DNA from 2 places in the Paenibacillus sp. sgz302114 genome. Region 1 is predicted to be linked to the other one. Evidence: predicted binding sites of a transcription regulator. Region 1 holds the regulator's gene; the other holds the start of a gene.
The links. Region 1 encodes CtsR, which represses protease genes until heat stress. Its sites were predicted from a motif close to ATGGTCAATAAAGGTCAAACA; they were not measured.
Positions count from the first base shown of each region.

Region 2: the regulator CtsR is predicted to act here: its motif matches at 8,055-8,075, upstream of clpP (ATP-dependent Clp endopeptidase proteolytic subunit ClpP).

Region 1 covers NZ_JBVYOI010000019.1:53,170-63,899, forward strand. Annotated here, with positions in the region: gene pssA (CDP-diacylglycerol--serine O-phosphatidyltransferase) at 1-654, opposite strand, end outside; gene disA (DNA integrity scanning diadenylate cyclase DisA) at 819-1,895, opposite strand; gene radA (DNA repair protein RadA) at 1,909-3,276, opposite strand; gene AC0LWF_RS26225 (ATP-dependent Clp protease ATP-binding subunit) at 3,806-6,265, opposite strand; gene mcsB (protein-arginine kinase McsB) at 6,268-7,347, opposite strand; gene mcsA (protein-arginine kinase activator protein McsA) at 7,375-7,899, opposite strand; gene AC0LWF_RS26240 (CtsR family transcriptional regulator) at 7,935-8,396, opposite strand; gene AC0LWF_RS26245 (hypothetical protein) at 8,694-8,990, opposite strand; gene AC0LWF_RS26250 (transglutaminase-like domain-containing protein) at 9,149-10,730, opposite strand, start outside.
Region 2 covers NZ_JBVYOI010000021.1:20,962-31,691, forward strand. Annotated here, with positions in the region: gene AC0LWF_RS26700 (tetratricopeptide repeat protein) at 1-170, shown strand, start outside; gene trxB (thioredoxin-disulfide reductase) at 369-1,316, shown strand; gene AC0LWF_RS26710 (ROK family glucokinase) at 1,553-2,503, shown strand; gene rapZ (RNase adapter RapZ) at 2,535-3,422, shown strand; gene AC0LWF_RS26720 (gluconeogenesis factor YvcK family protein) at 3,430-4,413, shown strand; gene whiA (DNA-binding protein WhiA) at 4,420-5,361, shown strand; gene AC0LWF_RS26730 (HPr family phosphocarrier protein) at 5,558-5,827, shown strand; gene AC0LWF_RS26735 (SIMPL domain-containing protein) at 5,973-6,746, shown strand; gene sda (sporulation histidine kinase inhibitor Sda) at 6,815-7,126, opposite strand; gene clpP (ATP-dependent Clp endopeptidase proteolytic subunit ClpP) at 7,394-7,975, opposite strand; tRNA gene AC0LWF_RS26750 (tRNA-Arg) at 8,331-8,405, opposite strand; gene AC0LWF_RS26755 (sugar-binding transcriptional regulator) at 8,645-9,700, shown strand; gene gap (type I glyceraldehyde-3-phosphate dehydrogenase) at 9,784-10,730, shown strand, end outside.

The sequences.
Region 1 (10,730 bases):
TAAGCCATAGAGCGCGTAGATCACGAGCGGGATGAAAATAATCTTCGATAGATGGTGCGGGAACAGAATACCGAGCACAACCGCAACTGCTACGACGATCGGCACGACCCATATCGCATTCTTCGGAATGCCCACTTTCTTGAAGTTCGGATAACGGACTGTGCTCACCATTAGGAACGAGAGAACAAGTGTACTGATCATTAGAACAGAAACAGTAATATCCTTGTGGAACAGAGCAAGTGTTGCAAGCACGCCGCCTGCTGCCGGAATCGGCAAACCGATGAAGTAACCTGGCATTCCGGAAACAACATTGAACCTTGCGAGCCGCAGCGCTCCGCAGATCGGGAACAGTGCTGTAATAATCCACGCAGGAGCTGGATTAAGCTCTTGGAAAGCAACGCTGTACATGATAAAAGCTGGTGCAACCCCGAAGGAAATGACATCGGACAAGGAATCAAGCTCTTTGCCGAATTCACTTTGGGCGTTAAGCGCACGCGCCACCCGACCATCAACGCCATCCATCAGCATTGCGATAATGACCATCATCGCAGCTACTTCAGGCTTTGCATTTTCGGGGAATATAAGAATGATGGCGACGATGCCTAGAAATAAGTTCGCCACGGTAAAAAGACTCGGTATTGACTTCGTGATCATTTTGCTCCACCTCATCTTTACTATGCCCCAAAACCGCAATTTGCAGTATCGACGGCAAACTGAGAAAAAAACTTCCTGCGAAGTTTTTGAAAGGATGCATAAAACGGTTCAATTGTAAGTAATACCCAAATGTGATTTGTCTGCATTCCTTCATTGTATGAGATTTAGATTTGTCTGTCAATGAACATCTGCTCTTGTATCCGTTTGAGGCCTTCTTTAATCGCACGCGCCCTCACTTCACCAATACCATCCACAGAGTCGAGCTCTTCAATTGTCGCCATCAAAATATGAGGCAAGTAGCCGAACCGTTCAACCAGATTGTACATAATGACTGCCGGCAGCCGTGGAATACGGCTCAGCAGACGATAGCCGCGCGGTGCAACCATCTCTTCAGATGCAGCGCTAAAGCCGCTATAGCCAAGCAGCTTAATGATCTGCGGCAGCTCCAGCAGCTCTTCGGAGCTAAGCTTGCGAATGCTGGCACGGATTTCACGAATGCGATCCTCATGCGGGTCTTTGACGTAGTCTTTGAGCAAGAACCATGCTTCTTCCTCTACGCCGCCGACGAGCTCTTCCATCTGCATCGCGATAAGCCGGCCTTCGGTGCCAAGCTCATTTACATATCGCTTAATCTCCGTCTTCACTCGGATGACCATTTCAACCCGCTTAATGACGTGCGCGACTTCCTGTAGTGTAACCATCTCTTCGAATTCTAGAGCAGACAGGTTCGTGAACGACTGGTTAAGCACCACTTTGTATTTCTCAAGCGTCTGAATCGCTTGGTTTGCTTTTGTCAGAATAACGCCCATTTCCTTCAGCGAATATCTGAACTGGCCCTGGTACAGCGTAATTACGTTTCTCCGCTGGGAGATCGATACAACGAGCTTGCCGGTTTGCTTCGCGACCCGCTCCGCTGTCCGGTGACGTATTCCCGTCTCGCTGGAAGTAATGGAGCTGTTCGGAATGAGCTGTGTGTTGGCATACAAGATGCGTTTGCGATCCTCGCTAAGAATAATCGCGCCGTCCATTTTGGCCAGCTCGTATAAATAGTTCGGGGAAAAGTCGCAGTTAATGGAGAATCCGCCGTCAACGACCTCCATCACCTCCGGGCTGTAGCCGACTACGATCAGCGCTCCTGTCTTGGCGCGCAGCACGTTATCGAGCCCTTCACGGAAAGCCATACCTGGTGCGACCATCTGGAGCAGTTGATTTACGAAATCTGTCTGGTTCGTCTCTTTCATCCATTTCCCCCCTCTATCCGAATGCTGCGGACAGCGCTTGTGCGACCGTCTCTACACCGATGATTTCTATGCCTTTCGGCGGAGTCCAGCCCTTCAAGCTCTTGCTTGGCATTATGACCCGTTTGAAGCCCAGCTTATGCGCTTCTTTCACACGCTGCTCCGCACGGGATACGCCCCGCACTTCACCAGTAAGTCCAATCTCACCAAAAAATACATCGTACGGTCTTGTCGGTGCATCGCGGAAGCTTGATGCGATGCTGACTGCCGCTGCGAGATCGACGGCCGGCTCATCGAGTCTTATACCGCCGGCGACGTTCAAATAGGCATCTTGCGTCTGCAGGAACATCCCCATCCGCTTCTCCAGTACCGCGACAATAAGCGTCATCCGATTATGGTCGATCCCGGTTGCCATCCGGCGCGGCGAAGGGAAGTTCGTTGTGGCGACAAGCGCCTGAAGCTCTACGAGCACTGGCCTTGTACCTTCCATAGCTGCGACAACGGTGGAGCCCGATACGCCAAGCGGACGTTCGGACAAGAATAGCTCGGACGGATTGTTGACCTCCCGCAGCCCTTCCTCTCCCATTTCGAAGATCCCGATCTCGTTCGTAGAGCCGAAACGATTCTTAACGGCCCTAAGCAATCGGTACGTATGATGCCGCTCCCCTTCGAAATAGAGCACACAGTCCACCATATGCTCCAGCATACGAGGACCGGCGATCGCACCTTCCTTCGTGACGTGGCCGACAAGCACGGTTGCAATGCCTTTAATCTTCGCGACGCGCATAAAGTGGGCCGTACATTCCCTCACTTGCGAGACGCTGCCAGGGGCAGATTGCACATTCGGATCGTACACAGTCTGGATCGAGTCGATAACGAGAAAATCAGGCTGGACCGATTCAATCGCGTCGTTAATTTGCTCCATGTTCGTTTCGCACAGCACATACAGCTTCTCGGTAAGCGCTCCGAGGCGGTCTGCCCGAAGGCGTGTCTGCCGAACCGATTCCTCTCCGGATATATAGAGGACTGTCAGGTTCTTCGAAGCCAGCGCATGCGAAGTTTGAAGCAGCAGCGTCGATTTGCCGATACCAGGGTCTCCGCCTACAAGGATGAGCGAGCCAGGTACGACACCGCCGCCCAGTACGCGATTGAGCTCCTGATTGGTTGTCTCAATTCGTTTCTCTTGGCCACTTTCTATATGTATGATGGGACGCGGCTTTTCTTTCGTCTGAATGAGCTGCGAGCCCATTCCTTGTGTTTTGACGACCGTTTCCTTCTCTTCCACCATCGTATTCCATTGCCCGCAGCCCGGACATTTGCCCAGCCACTTCGGTGATTCCGTGCCGCATTCTGTACATGCGAACTTTGTTTTAAGTTTTGCCATCAGCGGCTCCTTATACTTTAGAGGTATCATTCAAAGTTTACCATTTACAAAGTGTGTAAACCACCCCAATTAAACCTTTATATCAACTAAAGCTGCTTACCACCCCCTAAATCCCCCTCGCCAGGGGGACCCCAAGGGTTTGCCAACCCTCTGGACACCCGGAAGGTATAACGTTGGAGTAACAGAGAAGCGCTCGCGAGTGGGTTTGTGATGGTGATCGCTTTCGTCCCTTGCGCACGCTTTACGTTTGGCGCTGTTTAGTTACCTGATGTCCCTGCGGGACCATGGTAACGTGAGGTGTCGCAGAGGCGCTTCCATGTGGCTGCGTGCTGGTGCTCGCTTTCGTCCCTTGCGGGACACGCTTCCATCTTGGTGCAGAGACAGATGGAATCGCCCTCACTCTGCGAGTGAAGGGCTTCATGTAACTGCGTTACATGTTCGAACAATACAGATGGAAAAGCCCCTCACTCTGCGAGTGAGGGGCTGCATGTAACTTCGTTACATTTTACCACATTACATATTTACATCGTTATTTCGTCGCCGTTTCCTCTGGAGCCGACACACTATCTACATGAGTAACGGTCAACCCGCCATCCTTCTCATCAATGATGAGCTTATGACCTTTGGAAATATTACCCATGAGCAGATCTTCGGACAGACGGTCTTCGATATGCTTCTGGATCGCTCTGCGAAGAGGACGAGCGCCGTACTGCGGATCGAAGCCTTCCTTCGCGAGGAAATCCTTCGCTGCGTCAGTAAGCGTGAAGTCCACTTCCTGCTCGCGCAGACGTTTGCGAAGCTCTTCGGACATGAGCGATACGATTTGAGAAATATGCTCCTTCTCGAGAGAGTGGAACACGATTGTCTCATCAATCCGGTTCAGGAACTCCGGACGGAAGCTCTTCTTGAGCTCTGCCAGAACCTTCTCCTTCATGATGTTAAAGTCGCGGCCCGCATCCTGCGCTGCTGTGAAACCAAGCGAAGAATTTTTCTTGATTTGGTCAGCGCCGACGTTCGACGTCATAATAATGAGCGTATTGCGGAAGTCCACCACGCGGCCCTTGGAGTCCGTCAAACGGCCATCCTCAAGCACTTGCAGAAGAATATTGAACACTTCCGGATGCGCCTTCTCGATCTCATCAAGCAGCACGACCGAATATGGCTTGCGGCGTACTTTCTCGGTCAATTGACCGCCTTCTTCGTAACCGACATAACCTGGAGGCGCTCCGACGAGACGCGAAGTCGAATGCTTCTCCATATACTCCGACATGTCGATGCGGACAACCGCATTCTCATCGCCGAACATCGCTTCAGCCAGCGCACGGGCAAGCTCCGTCTTACCTACACCCGTTGGGCCGAGGAAAATAAACGAGCCCATCGGACGCTTCGGATCCTTCAGACCTGCACGCGCTCTGCGGATTGCGCGGGATACCGCTTTAACCGCTTCGCTCTGACCGATAACGCGGTCATGAAGAATTTCTTCCATCTTGAGCAGGCGTTGTGTCTCTTCCTCAGCTAGCTTCGTTACAGGAATACCGGTCCAGCTAGCTACAATTTGAGCGATATCATCCGGCGTTACTTCAGAATCCGTGCGACCTTGCTTCTCTTTCCACTGGTTCTTAGTAACGTCGAGCTCTTCTCGAATCTTCTGCTCCGTATCACGGAGTGCAGCCGCTTTCTCGAACTCCTGACTCTGAACAGCGGAGTCCTTCTCCTTGCGGATATCCTCCAGACGGTTCTCGAGCTGCTTGAGATTAGGCGGTACCGTATACGATTTCAAGCGTACTTTGGAGGACGCTTCATCAATCAAGTCGATCGCTTTATCCGGCAGGAACCGGTCTGTGATGTAGCGGTCAGATAGCTTAACAGCTTGCTCAATCGCCTCATCGGTAATCTTCACGCGGTGATGCGCTTCATAACGATCGCGCAGCCCGTGAAGAATTTGAATCGCTTCCTCCGGTGACGGCTGATCGACCGTAATCGGTTGGAAACGACGCTCCAGCGCTGCGTCTTTCTCAATGTATTTGCGGTATTCGTCCAGCGTCGTTGCACCGATACATTGCAGCTCACCGCGCGCAAGCGCTGGCTTCAAAATATTCGAGGCATCAATCGCGCCTTCCGCCCCGCCCGCACCGATAAGCGTATGCAGCTCATCGATGAACAAGACGATGTTTCCGGCTTGGCGAATTTCGTCCATAATCTTCTTCAGTCGGTCTTCGAATTCACCGCGGTACTTCGTTCCGGCAACGACAGAGCCCATATCGAGCGTCATGACGCGCTTGTCGCGCAGCGTCTCCGGAATTTCGCCTGCGATGATCTTCTGCGCGAGCCCTTCGGCAATCGCAGTCTTACCAACGCCTGGCTCACCGATCAGAACGGGATTGTTCTTCGTTCTACGGCTGAGCACTTGGATAACGCGCTCGATTTCTTTGCCGCGTCCGATAACCGGATCAAGATTGCCGTCTTTGGCGTACGCCGTCAAGTCACGAGCAAGTCCGTCCAGTGTCGGTGTGCTTACATTAGCCGGCGCGCCATGATTGCTGGACACGGCTTCGCTGCTTCCGAGCAGCTGCAGCACTTGTTGACGTGCTTTATTTAAGCTAATGCCGAGGTTATTCAGTACGCGCGCTGCGACGCCTTCGCCTTCACGAATGAGCCCGAGCAGGATATGCTCTGTGCCCACATACGTGTGACCAAGCTTGCGCGCCTCATCCATCGACAGCTCAATAACCTTCTTCGCACGCGGTGTATAAGCGATATTGGTCGGTTGCTCTTGTCCGCGACCGATTAATGTTTCAACCTCGTCTTGAATCTTCTCAAGGCTAAGGCCTAATCCGATGAGTGCTTTGGCTGCGATTCCTTCCCCTTCTCGGTTCAGCCCGAGCAAAATATGCTCCGTGCCGATATTGTTATGACCGAGACGAACCGCTTCTTCCTGAGCAAGTGCGAGCACCTTTTGTGCCCGTTCCGTAAATCTTCCAAACATCATGTTCATACACCCCCATGATCAGTTTCACTGTACAACTGATTGCGTATAAGTTCCGCTCGCCGGATGTCCCGCTGTTCAGGCGTCATTTTTTCACGGAACACCTGTTGGAGAAAGCCCGGCTGCGTTAATACCATCATTTCATTCATCGCCTGAGGCGACACATCCACAATCAGCCCTAGATCAATGCCGAGCCTTACATCGGAAAGCCGCTGAGCCGCTTCCTTCGAATCCATAATCATCGCATGCGACAACGTACCGTAAGAACGGAGCACCCGATCCTCCAGGCGCACCCGCGACTCTTCCAGCAGACGCTGTCGTGCCGCTCTCTCGTGCTCGATAATTTGACGCGCTACGCTGTGTAGATTCTCGATGATTTCCCCCTCGGACTGACCAAGCGTAATCTGATTGGAGATTTGGAACAAGTTACCGAGCGCTTCGCTGCCCTCGCCGTAAATCCCCCGAACCGCAAGCCCCACTTGCTGGATAGCTGACAAAATCCGGTTGATCTGCTGCGTAAGCACAAGCCCCGGCAGATGCATCATCACTGAAGAGCGAATGCCCGTTCCGACGTTGGTCGGACAGCTCGTTAAGTAGCCTCTTCGTTCATCGAACGCGTAATCAGTGACCTCTTCAAAAATATCGTCAATGCGGCTCGCCACCGTCCACGCTTCCTTAATCTGAAAGCCTGGATATAAGCATTGAATCCGCAAGTGATCCTCTTCGTTTACCATTATGCTAACCGACTCGTTCTCGCTAAGCATCACCGCGCCGCAGCGCGATTCATTCGCTAAGTTCGGGCTGATCAGATGCTTCTCCACAAGCACTCGGCGTTCCAATTCACTTAACTGGGAGAGCTCGATCGTTTCGAATGGTCCACAGCTGTCTAATCGGCCAGTCTCAGCAACAGCGGTGAGCTGCTTCATAACGTCCTGCGCCTGCTGTGAGGTCGCAAGCATCGGAAACGGATGACCCGATAAATTACGAGCAATACGGATCCGGCTGCTAATGACAACATCCGTGTCCGGACCGTTGCCTTTCATCCAGTCGCTTAGCGCTTCTTCTACATAAGACCGCTTCGACATCGTTTCATTTCACCTTCCTAACCGTGCCTAAACATCGGCTATTTTGCGCTCCAGCTCCCGAATTCGGTCGCGTAGCTCAGCAGCGGTCTCAAACTCCTGCTGCTCGATTCGCATGTTCAAATCCTGTTTAAGCTCGTCAATTTCTCGTTTGAGCTGAATTTGAACACCTGTGCGCTTTGGAATTTTACCGACATGTGTCGTATTGCCGTGAACCCGTTTCAGAATCGGGTCCAATTTGCTTCCAAACTGGGTGTAACAATTGCTGCAGCCGAAACGGCCCATCTTACTAAATTGTGTATAGGTCAAACCGCAATTGTCGCAGCGCAGCTGCTGCGCCGGCTTCGCGCCAAGCGCGTTCATGCTGCCTACCGGTTCAAAGTCCAGAAGTCCGGACAGCAAGCTGTGGATGGAAAATCCGTTCGCTGTGCCTGGGATTCCTTCGCCTCGTTCGCGTGCGCACGATTCACAAATATGAAACTCCGTCTTCTCGCCATTCACAATTTTCGTAAAATGAAGCGTAGCCGGCTTCTTGTCACATTCCTGACAAAGCATTCCGCACTATCCCTCCTCTTGCAAGGCTGCGCAGCTTACTTCACGAGCAGCGTAATTAACATCGCCCGGAGCAGCCTAGCCCGAATTTCGTCACGCAGTGGAAGCTTCACAGCAATGGTGTCGCGGGACATCGCCGCCCGGAGCAAATTCGCTTCGCGCCTTGAGATATGCTTCCCTTCCTCCAACTGATACACAATTCCTTCTGCCGTATCTTGGTCCACTTGATCGCCGATTGTTTCGGCAAGATGGCCTTGGAGAGCCGACAAAGTAGGCAGCTCCACGCGCTGAATGCGGATATACCCGCCGCCGCCGCGCTTGCTCTCTACCATATAGCCCTTCTCCATCGTGAACCGTGTACTGATGACGTAATTGATTTGGGACGGAACACAAGAGAACCGATCTGCCAAATCGTTGCGCTGCAGTTCGACAGCACCGCCAGGGCTTTCCTTTAGCATATGCTTGAGATACTGCTCGATGAGATCGGAAATGTTGCGCATTTCGCCAACCTCCCTATGATGCCCTTACAACAAACTTGAGGCTAAAGCAGCTGATTGTTTGAATCGTCAAAGTTTTTAGTCAAATTGACTTTGACTTTCTTTGACTTTAACTTTATTATACGCAAAATTGCCAAAAGGTCAAGTGCATTGCCTTCGTTGTATCACGGTAACGCCCCTTACTATCTTGGGCGGATTCGGTCCATTTATACCCCTGCTTCCAGCCCCCTCTTGCAAAAAAAACGGCCTTCATCCCTGACATGCAGCAACGAGAACGTTTCGTCTTTACTATCGATGCACCTAAAATTTAAGGCTCATCAACGTTTGCAGCGCTTCTTTGCCAGTTCCGATCTTGTAACCGGTAGCTGTGTAGCGTATTTGGGAGTTGCAGTCCAGGACGAACAAATGAGGGAAACCCGCCTCATTCGCCGGTGTGCGGACGATTAGTTCCGGCAGTTCGGCGCGGCTCGTGTCCCGAACGAATACGGTATTCAAAGGCAGCAACGAATAGTTCGCCGGGTCAAAGGAAGCTGTCCACTCTGCATCGCCAATAAGCAGCACAATCGGTATTCCCAGCTCGTTAAGCGGTTTGGCCAACTCGCTCAGCTCGCGGAACGATGCTTAGTCGGCTCCCGTTCCGGCTCAATCCAGGCTGTAATCGCGCCACCCGTTCCGAGCAGCTCCGCAAGCGATGCCGATCCCCCGTCCAACTGCGCTATCCCCTGCTGCGATCGAAGGTACCAAGTACCGGGATATCAACCAGCATCTCTCAGACGCACTCGCACCGTGCCATCCTTCAGACGAATGCCTGTCGTCAGCCGGTAATCCCCTGGCTCCACTTCGAACGACTCTTCATAAACATCCTTCTTGGCATAAGGATACACCAGCGTCTTATAGACACCGCCTTCCAGCCGTGCGAAGGTGAAGTTCTCCATATAGGAGGCGTCCGGCGTATCTGGCGAAGCAGAAGCATCCTTAACGAGCCTCAGCTGCCCGCGCGCGTTCGACTCACGCCCCTCAGAAGCAGCTTCGATGATCCCGGCATCCATCCAGTTGCCCTCGTGCAAGTATTGCGCGTGTTGTTCACTTGGCTGCAATCGAGCCGGAATGCCCAAGCTACGGCAAATAGCGACGAACATGATGTCCAGCGACTGCGGATCGCCGAGCTTCATCTCGAAGGTGCCTACCGGATTTCCCCTTCCTATCAGGTTCGGCAGATCTGTCCAGACGCCGAAGCCCTCCCGAAGATGGCGGACCAACGCTAATGGCTCAGTGCGGAACAGATTAGCTTCCTCTTCCGTGAAAGATTCGCGAAGCTTCTGACGATACGGAACAATCATCTCATGCAACACCCGCGGACATAGCACATAGTTGACAAAAGCATCCTCATCCAGCATGCCACGGGTTGCCAGCGCGCCGATCAAGTGATCATCAAGCGCAGATCGGAATGTATCGATCAAATCCTTATCACGGAGCGTTTCTAACAGGCGAAGCGGCCAGTCGCCGAATGAGCCCGACTGCTCGCGCAAGAAAGCCGCGATTTCCTTGCTGTTACCACGCGCTTTCTGAAGCACGCTCCATACCCGTTCTGGAGGCAAGCCCGTCTCCTCCGCCAGAGCAGCGGCATCTTGCTCGCTCAGGAACGTTCCCTCGTACGCAGAACGGCAGCTGGTTCCCTCCTCCAGTCGGCTGTTATGCTGCTGGATATTCGTTTCCGTTAGCGCCTCCAACACTTCTCCTTCGCGCTCCGGCGGTGGCACCATATCGAAATCGACACTGCCGGACGGCTGATTAGCAGCGTTAAGAACGAGTGTGATAGAGTCGCAATCGGGTACCGAAATTAATGTTTCGTCATCCGTTTGCACGATGGCTATCGGAAACAATTCCGCATAATTGTAAAGCTCGAACCGCACTTCAGCCCCGGCGACAGGCTCACCTTGTGCATCTCTGACTTCCGTGCGGATTTCGCGTGTCGGCGCATAATTTTCTAGCAGGTTAATCTCTGTAAACCAATCGTGAGCGAGAGTAATGTCTTCGGGACCCAGATACTCCGCAAAAATCCGCGTGTTAATCAGCATTGCCCTGCGCGCCGGCGGCGAGAACCAGCCCTGATCGAGACGGGCTTCTGGTTTACAAGCTCCGATGTAATGCCATTTTCCATCTGCCCATGCTTTTACCCATGCATGGTGGCTACCGATGTAAGTCGCTTTCTCATGGCACCAATAGTTTGTTTCCAGAATCGCCTCCGCCATCGAGAGATGTGCAGTCCGCTCCGCCAGTTCGCGGTACAGGTTGCCACGTGATTCCTCAATGTTCTCCGTATTGACCCTGTAGGGC
Region 2 (10,730 bases), on a different contig from region 1:
ATTTGACAGCGAAGATGCACCGCAGAGAAATTTCGTACCATGAAGTTTCTCTGCGCTACGGCACGTCGATTGCGACCGTTAGTAAATGCGTCAAGCGCATAGATGAGATCTGCGGTATTAAAGAGAAAATGCGGATGGTGTTGCCTGCACTTACCGAGGCTCCGGTTTAAGGTGCCGATTGTGCTCCTGTTGGTATCTCCGCTGCAGTACCGGCTAATTCGATGAGTACTCCCGTGGTGCTTCGCACCAAAGTCGTTCTCATTCGAATTGCCGGCGCTTCCGCTTCGTACCAAAGGTCGCAAAGGGGCAAAACCTTCGCTTGCAGATAAACAACAGGCTGAAGAGATGATTAGTAGGAGGCACCGATCGTGTATAAAGCAATTATTATCGGAACAGGTCCTGCGGGACTGACAGCTGCGATTTACTTGGCACGTGCGAACATGAACCCGCTTGTAATTGAAGGACCAGAGCCAGGCGGTCAATTGACTACGACGACGGAAGTCGAGAATTTCCCTGGTTTCCCTGAAGGGATTATGGGCCCGGATCTGATGGCGAATATGCGTAAACAAGCAGAGCGTTTCGGCGCGGAATTCCGTACGGGCTGGGTGAACTCGGTGGATACGTCGAAGCGTCCGTTCACGCTTCAGGTCGAAGGTCAAGGCGAGCTGCAAGCGGAGTCGCTGATTATATCGACTGGCGCATCAGCGAAGTACCTCGGCATTGCGAACGAGCGCGAGAATGTGGGTAAAGGCGTCAGCACATGCGCAACTTGCGACGGCTTCTTCTTCCGCGGTAAGAAAATTATCGTTGTCGGCGGCGGAGACTCCGCGATGGAAGAAGCGAACTTCCTGACTCGCTTCGCTTCCGAGGTTGTGCTTGTACATCGCCGCCCGGAGATGCGCGCTTCGAAGATCATGCAAGACCGTGCGCGCGAGAACAGCAAGATCAGCTGGGCGCTGGACCGTACGCCGCTTGAAGTGGTTGCGACTGGCATGGGAGTAACGGGCCTTAAGGTGCGCAACAACGCAACAGGCGAAGAAGAAGTAATCGAGACGAACGGTATCTTCGTGGCAATCGGTCACACGCCGAACACGAAGTTCCTCGGCGGCCAGCTGGAAACGGACGAGACAGGCTATCTGCTTGTGAAGCCGGGTACATCTGAGACGAACATTCCAGGCATCTTCGCTTGCGGCGACGTCCAGGACAACAAGTACCGCCAAGCTATTACAGCTGCGGGAAGCGGCTGCATGGCAGCTCTTGATTGCGAGAAGTTCCTCGAAGGCCACGTAGTACACGACTGGAGCCAAACGGTCTAACATGACCTCCATAGACGCGGTCTTTTTTAGTAAACACCGCATGGATGACGCTGTCCGTAATGTACGGACAGCGTCACTTCTTGTACGAGCAGTCCTCTGGTTTTAAGAAGCTTTTTCGCTGGAATCGGTCGGGGGTTGTTTGTCCTTGACCAGTTGGAAGCGTTCGCTTATAGTTTTAGTTGCAAGCAAATGATCGAAAGAAATACTAACTCCCTATATTATAGAGGTGGCCTATTATGTCAGAGAAAATTGTCGTTGGTGTGGATATCGGCGGTACTGCAATTAAAGTTGGAATTTGCAGCATGGAAGGCGAGTTGCTGCATACATTTGAAGGACCGACAGAAGTTGAGAAGGGTTCTGACGTTGTTTGCGACAACATCGCAAAATACGCGAAGCAAATCGTAGAGGAGTCTCCTTTCACTTGGGAGCAAGTTGAAGGCGTAGGCATCGGTATTGCCGGCTTCTTGGACATCGCGAACGGTATTGTTAAGCAATCGGTTAACCTCTTCTTCGACAATGTGCCGCTCAAGGCTATTCTTGAAGAGAAGCTCAGCAAAAGAGTGCTCGTGAACAATGATGCGAACGTAGCAGCTCTTGGCGAAGCATGGGCTGGCGCAGGCCGCGGTATCAACGATTGCGTATGCTACACGCTTGGTACAGGCGTTGGCGGCGGCGTTATCATCAACGGCAAAATCGTAGAAGGCTTTGCTGGCATGGCTGGCGAGCTTGGACATATGGTAACCGTTCCTGATTTGGAAGCTATTCAATGTAACTGCGGCCAAATGGGCTGCCTCGAGACCGTATCATCCGCAACAGGTATCATTCGTATGGCGAAAGATGCTGTTGCGCGCGGCGATCGTACATCGCTTTCGTTCGTGGAAGACATTATGGCGAAAGACGTTATCGATGCGGCAAAAGCTGGCGACGAAGTTGCAGCGCGTATCGTAACTCGTGCCGCGTTCTACTTGGGCAAATCGCTCGGTACGATGGCGGTTGTTCTGAACCCGCAGCGTTTCATCATCGGCGGCGGCGTATCCAAAGCAGGAGAATTCCTGTTTGAACAAATCCGTGAAGCATTCAAGAAATCGGCTCCAGCAATGGCGCAAGAGGGCGTTGAGATCGTCCCTGCAATTCTCGGCAATGATGCTGGTGTTGTTGGCGCAGCTGGACTTATTATTCGTTCATAGATGAATGGTTGCTGGTAGGGAGGGATAGACGATGGACGTGGGAACAGCGATGGCAAGGCTGGTCATTATTACAGGCATGTCCGGAGCGGGCAAGACGATTGCAGTACAGAGCCTTGAGGATCTAGGGTTCTTCTGCGTCGATAATCTGCCGCCGGTGCTTATACCGAAATTTGCCGAGCTAATTGAGCAGTCGAATGGCAAAATCGGCAAAGTAGCGCTCGTAATCGACCTGCGTGGGCGCGAGTTTTTCACCGCATTGTCGGAGTCTCTGGCCTACGTGAAAGAGCATTATACGATAGGGTACGAAATTCTGTTTCTCGATGCGACGGACGGCGTACTCGTCCAGCGTTACAAGGAAAGCCGTCGTCTGCACCCGCTGGCGGCGGAAGGGCTGCCGCTTGAAGGTATTAAGCTGGAGCGGCGCTTGCTCGAAGACTTGAAGGGCTGGGCCACGCAGGTTATTGATACAAGCAGCCTGAAGCCGGCGCAGCTCAAGGAACGGATTATATCCCGTTTCACCAACTCCGATGTGAGCAAAATATCGGTTAACGTTATTTCTTTCGGATTTAAATACGGCATTCCGATCGATGCCGATTTGATTTATGATGTGCGCTTCCTGCCTAATCCACATTATATTGATCATCTTAGGCCGAACACAGGGCAAGATCTTGAAGTGTACGAGTATGTCATGAAGTGGCCAGAGACGCAGACCTTTCTGACGAAGCTGCTCGATATGCTCCAGTTTCTTATTCCGCTGTATCACAAAGAAGGCAAGAGCCAGGTCGTTATTGGCATTGGCTGCACTGGCGGCAAACACCGTTCAGTCGCGATTGCCGAATATTTAGGCCGTATTCTGGGAAGTAGCGATACGGAGCTCGTTCGTGTCAGCCATCGAGATTCAGAGCGTGATCGGAGCTGAGGGCAGAATGACAGAACGTCGTAATGAACAATTGCCCCGTATCGTCGTCATTGGCGGCGGTACGGGTCTTTCCGTCATGCTACGCGGCTTGAAGGAGAAGCCTCTCGACATCACAGCCATTGTTACGGTGGCGGATGACGGCGGCAGCTCCGGCATTCTGCGTAATGAACTGCAGATGCCGCCTCCGGGCGATATCCGCAACGTGCTCATCGCGCTTGCGGATGTGGAGCCGCTGCTTTCAGACATGCTGCAATATCGGTTCAACTCAGGCACAGGTCTTGCCGGCCACAGCTTAGGCAATTTGATGCTTGCGGCGATGACGGATATCTCGGGTGATTTCGTTTCCGGCGTGCGGATGCTAAGTAAAGTATTGGCAGTACGCGGGCGTGTGCTCCCGGCTGCTGGAGAAGCGATTGTGCTTAAAGCTGAGACGGTAGACGGAACGATCATTACCGGAGAATCGAGTATTCCGAAGGCAGGCAAAGCGATCAAGCGGGTCTTCATTGAGCCGCCGGATGTGGAGCCGCTGGAGGAAGCGGTGGAGGCTATCAAGCAGGCTGACGCCATACTAATTGGACCAGGCAGCTTGTACACCAGCATTATTCCGAACTTGCTTGTGCCTAAGCTGGCGGAATGCATCGTGGATTCGAATGCTGTCAAAATGTTCGTCTGCAACGTGATGACACAGCCAGGCGAAACGGACAATTATTCAGTAAGCGATCATCTGGAGGCTGTTCATAAGCACATCGGTCACCATCTGTTCGACTATGTAATCGTGAACGATGGCGAGATTCCGGAGCAGGTGCAGATGAAGTATGCGGAACGTGGTGCGAAGGCGGTCCATCTCGATTTAGAAGAAGTGAAACGGCGCGGCTATGAAGTGGTCGCCGACCGACTCGTGCTGTTCCGTACGTATCTGCGTCATGATGCGGTACGGCTCAGTCATCATATTTATCAGCTTGTAGAAAGCTGGATGGAACGAAAGAGGTGAGTTACATTGTCTTTTGCGGGACAAACCAAAAAAGAATTGACGCTCATCGAAGCGGATCCGTGCTGTGAGAAAGCGGAGCTATCCGCGCTCATCCGAATGAACGGCTCTGTGTCACTATCCAGTCGTAAAGTCATCCTCGATATTTCAACCGAGAATGCCGCGATTGCACGGCGGATCTATTCCCTCATCAAGAAGCAGTTTGCCGTTCATACGGAGCTGCTCGTGCGCAAGAAGATGAGGCTGAAGAAGAACAACGTTTATATCGTACGGATTCCGACGAGGGTGCAGGAGATACTGAGTGATCTTAAGATTGTTTCCGAAGGCTTTATGTTCAATGATGGCATCGACAAAGAGATCATTCGCAAGTCTTGCTGCAAACGCTCGTATTTGCGCGGCGCGTTTCTGGCTGGCGGTTCGGTAAACAATCCGGAAGGGTCATCCTATCACCTTGAAATTGCGACCATGTATGAAGAGCACTGCAAGTCGCTTGTGGAGCTGGCGAATAAGTTCGATTTGAATGCCCGCTGCATCGAGCGCAAGAAGGGGTTCATCTTCTACATGAAAGAGGGCGAGAAAATTATCGAGCTCCTCAGCATCATCGGCGCGCATCAGGCGCTGTTCAAGTTTGAGGATGTCCGCATTATGCGGGATATGCGCAACTCTGTGAACCGAATTGTCAACTGCGAGACGGCCAATCTGAATAAGACGATTGGTGCCGCAGTACGGCAGATTGATAATATTAAGCTGCTGGAGCGAGAAATCGGCCTGAATACCTTGCCGGATAAGCTTCGGGAAGTGGCGCAAGTGCGGCTGACGCACCCTGATCTGAATTTAACGGAAGTCGGCGAAATGCTTAGCGGTAAAGTGAGCAAGTCCGGTGTTAATCACCGATTGCGCAAAATCGATGAGCTTGCCGAAAAAATAAGGAACAGCGTAGCGGAAGGCTAGTGTAGACTTCATAAAAGTGATATAATGGTGAGTAAGCGTAAACGGCTATGTCCGTCCTCCGGCGGCAAGAGCTTACGTTTCGCAGAGACATTATAGAAATTCATACAGACACAGCATATAAATTCTATAATGTTAATATGACGTTTGTAAGTTTCTCAATCGTTGGATTGAATTTCGTATAGGGGGTAAGGTTTCCATGACAAGACACCCGGTTGTCGTTCGACTGAAAACGGGTCTTCATGCAAGACCAGCCGCACTTTTTGTTCAGGAAGCGAACAAGTTCTCTTCTGAGGTGTTCGTAGAGAAAGATGATAAAAAAGTGAATGCTAAATCGATTATGGGCATTATGAGCCTTGCAATCAGCTCCGGTACTGAAGTTACGATTAGTGCTGAGGGTTCGGACGCCGATCAGGCTGTAACCGCTTTAGTCAATTTGGTAAGCAAGGAAGAATTAGAAAACCAATAAGATCGGTTAACGATCACCATGAAGGAGCTCCCTTGCGGGGGTTTTTTCTATTTTCGGAACAAATTTCCGTGCGGGCCGCAACAAAGTTTTCCCTCGCAGCGTCTGAATAGATAGAATCGCAATAAGAAGATAAGGGGCGAGGGAAATGATGTGGAATCGGAAATGGGTGCTTGTGCCTGTGCTGGCGCTGGCAGTGGGAGTTGGAACGGTGTTTGGAGCGGCGGGTCATAACGGCAATGAGGTGTACGCAGTGGATAATAGCGTAATTGTACAGAAGAGCACAATTACGGTTGCGGGTTCAGGCAAGCTGCAGGTTACTCCTGACGTGGCTTATGTAAACGTTGCCGTGGAGACGCGCGCAACAACGGCGAAGGAAGCGCAAGCGCAGAATGCGAACCAGTTTGCCGGCTTGAAGAAAGTGCTGTTCACGACATACAAGATGGCGGAGAAGGATGTTAAGACGATAGGCTTCTACGTTCAGCCGGAATACACCTACGATCAGAAGACAGGTGAAAGCAAAGTGAAGGGCTATGTAGCGACGCATAGCGTTCAAATTACGACACGAAACCTAGATGGCATTGGCCAGCTGCTGGATGCACTATCCGCATCAGGCGCTAACCGTGTAGATGGCGTACAGTTTGATACCGAGAAGCAGGATCAATACGAGCTGCAAGCGCTGGATAAGGCAATGGCGAATGCTAGAGCGAAGGCCAATACCCTTGCGAAGGCAGCAGGCAAGCAAGTGAAAGAAGTCATCTCAATCTCGCAAAATAGCGTGAATTCTGGCCCGATCTACTACGGTCAAGGTGCAATGGAGAAGGCTGATATGGCAACATCGAGCTCGAATGCGCCAACAAGTGTAGAAACAGGCGTTATTAACGTCTCCACCGACATTACGGTCGTGTACGAGATGCAATAAGTTGAAACAGAAAAGGCAGGCCATTCTCCAGAAGGAGAGCGGCCTGCCTTTATTAAGTTGAAATACGCTTATGCCAGCGTCCTCTGATCGTCGCTAGTGGTTAAACCTCGCTGCTCGATGGCATGTTCAATTAGGGCAATGAATTCTTCGGACAAGCGCATGGCAATAGCTTCGTGGTAGACCTCAATGAGATGGGTATCGCTAAGAGGTCGCAGTAGGAGGGACTTGTCCTGAATCGGCAAGAATAGATTGTGTGTATCTCCAACTGTCGAATGTGAAAAACCTGGCTCATAGCCCGGTGAATACTGCGCGTATGCGCTTCCCGCATCGCCTGATCGAATAAAATTTCGCACGCTTGCGAATGGATTCGTAAGTTTCATGCGTGTGCAACTCCGTTATTATAGATTTCCAAAGCATAGCCTAAGGGACGGTGGATATGGAATCATTTAGTACATATTAACATGATTTTTATAGCCAGTCCGCACCGATTCAGCGCGTTAAATGACTATTGACACAACAATTGATTTATGGTATTTACTAGAAATTGCCTTAAACAACTTAGTGAACAAAGCAAAGAGCGACCATCCCGGGTGTTGGGATGGTCGCTCTTTCATATGGCATATCATTAGCTGGTTATAGCTGAGGGATTACATCTTCTCAATTACTTTATCAACTAGGCCGTATGCAGCAGCTTCAGCAGCTGACATGAAGTAGTCGCGGTCCGTATCGCGCTCGATCTTCTCAAGCGGCTGACCTGTGTTCGCGGATAGAATCCCGTTCAGTCTATCCCGCGTCTTCAAGATATGCTTCGCGCGAATCTCGATATCGCTTGCTTGGCCTTGGGCGCCGCCGAGCGGCTGGTGAATCATCACTTCGCTGTTGGGCAGCGCGTAACGCTTTCCATTCGCGCCTGCTGCCAGCAAGAATGCGCCCATCGATGCGGCCATGCCGACACAGATCGTCGACACTTGCGGCTTAATAAAGTTCATCGTATCAAAAATAGCGAAGCCAGCGGATACCGAACCGCCAGGGCTGTTAATGTAAAGTGAGATGTCCTTATCCGGATCATCGGCTGCTAGGAACAACAGCTGCGCGATAATGGAGTTTGCGACCATATCGTTGACAGGCGTGCCGAGGAAAACAATTCGATCCTTTAGCAAACGGGAGTAGATGTCGTAGGCGCGTTCGCCGCGGTTGCTCTGTTCAATAACCATTGGTACGAAATTCATCATTTCCATCGTAAGACCTCCTTGGGGAACATGGATTAAAGTAGTGATTCGTGTATTCATCATAACGGATTGATCAGGAAAAGTCAAAGATGGTCAAAGCATCGCAAAAGTCAGTTAATTTCACCGGGAAACAAGGTTACTTTGAGCTGGAATTGGAGATGCTGTATGAGGTGCAGGGCAGGGATATGCGAGTAACTACGCCTTCGCTAGTCTTGAGCGGAGTGGCGAATCGCTGTGTGCGGAGTTCCTTCAGACATGAGTAAGCGAGTCGCTTGTACATGCTGAATGAAAAGAAAGGACCCTCCGTTTAACGGAAGGTCCTTTGTTATGAAAGCATATGCTGATTATCGGTAAATGGCGCGCCCGCGAGGAATTGAACCTCGATCTCAGGCTCCGGAGGCCTACGTCATATCCATTGGACCACGGGCGCGTATTGTGACAGCGAAATTAAGTATATGTGATTGCTTGGAGAAAAGCAAGTGCGAGCCGGAAATAAAATTTGCAGAAATCGTGACGGTAAACGTTTTCACCGGGCAAAGTGATCTTGCCCCTGTCTGCAGTTTGGAGTACAATAAACGTGGGACTAAAAAAGTGCAGCCGGGACATTACGCGTCCATGCACTCGTCCCATGAATCGCGCTCTTTTCGTAACAGGAGTTGATGTTGAAGGATGCAATCTCTCATCGAAATACAGCAGCAGCTTCTGCCTGATTTGCTCGTTGTGATGAGAAAACGGTACCTCATACTCCGCCAGGTAATGCTCTCGGATATGATCGGCCGGCGCACATTAGCAGCATCATTGGATATGACAGAGCGTGTGCTCCGAGCGGAGACCGATTTCCTGAAGAGTCAGGGGCTTCTCATGATTGACGCGGCAGGCATGCGCATCAGCGAAGCCGGGAAGCGTCTGCTGGAGGATATGGAGCCGTTCTACAAAGCGATGTTTGGTTTGTCGGAGCTGGAAGAGCGAATCCGCCATTATTTTGGGCTGAAGCAGGTTGTTATTGTCTCTGGTGATTCGGATTCATCTCCGCATACGAAGCGGGAGCTTGGCAAGGCCGGATGTGCTGTGCTGAGCAAGTCGATGAAGCAGAATGATGTCATTGCCGTTACTGGCGGATCCACGATGGCACAGGTTGCGAATCAGCTGACGACACAAACGCCGTTCAAGGGCAATTGGTTCGTGCCAGCTAGAGGCGGACTTGGCGAAAGCCTCGATTATCAAGCGAACACGATCGCCTCGACGATGGCGAAACGTACCGGTGCGCAGTACCGGATGCTCCATGTACCGGATCATCTGGGCGAGGAAGCTTATATGTCCTTGATGCAGGAGCCGAACGTGAGGGAGATTGTGGAAGTGATCCGCAGTAGCCGCATCGTCATACATGGGATCGGGGACGCTATGGTCATGGCGCGTCGCAGACGCGTGGACGCAACAGTAGTAGAAGCAATGCATGCGGAAGGCGCGCTTGCGGAATCGTTCGGTTACTACTTCGACAGGAATGGTGCCGTCGTTCACAAGATGTTGACCGCAGGCCTCAGACTTGAGGATATTATGGCAACAGAAGTCGTCATCGCCATCGCAGGCGGCCGCAGTAAAGGCGAAGCGATTGCAGCGGTGATGCATTTCGGGCACGATGATGTGCTCGTCACAGATGAAGCTGCAGCACTCGAAATTGCAGCGATCATCGACAAGGAACAGCGAGAAGCAACAAGCACAAGCTAGTGATCTTGACGAAAGCAGCATAGGAACCAAGCTGCTCGCACTCGTCTTGAGATAAATGAAATTATGCCTAGGAGGAATTTACAATGGTAAAAGTTGGTATTAACGGATTTGGTCGTATCGGTCGTAACGTGTTCCGCGCAGCATTGAACAACCCGAATGTTGAAGTGGTGGCTGTTAACGATTTGACGGACACAAACACACTGGCTCACCTGCTGAAGTACGACACGACTCACGGTCAACTGGACGGTACAGTTGAAGCAAAAGAAGGCGCGCTGATCGTGAACGGCCGCGAAATCAAAGTTTTTGCTGAACGCAACCCAGAGAACCTTCCATGGGCATCTGTAGGCGCTGAAATCGTTGTTGAATCCACTGGTATTTTCACAGCGAAAGAGAAAGCTGAGCTTCACTTGAAAGGCGGCGCGAAGAAAGTTATCATCTCCGCACCTGCTTCCAACGAAGATATCACAATCGTAATGGGCGTTAACGAAGACAAATACGATGCAGCAGCTCACACTGTTATCTCCAATGCATCTTGCACAACGAACTGTCTTGCTCCATTCGCAAAAGTTCTTAACGACAAATTCGGTATCGTTAAAGGTATGATGACTACAATTCACTCGTACACGAACGATCAATCCGTTCTTGACGTTCCACATAAAGATCTGCGCCGTGCTCGCGCTGCTGCAGAAAACATCATTCCTTCTTCGACAGGCGCTGCAAAAGCGGTATCCCTTGTACTGCCTGAGCTGAAAGGCAAATTGAACGGTATGGCTATGCGTGTACCTACACCTAACGTTTCTGTAACTGACCTGGTTGCTGAACTGAAAGTGAACGTAACCGTTGAAGAAGTTAACGCAGCTCTTAAAGATGCAGCTAACACTTCCCTTAAAGGCATCTTGAACTACTCCGATGAGCCGCTTGTATCGAGCGACTACAATGGCGACCCTGCTTCTTCCACAATCGACGCACTGTCGACAATGGTTGTTGAAGGCAACATGGTAAAAGTTATTTCCTGGTACGACAACGAGTG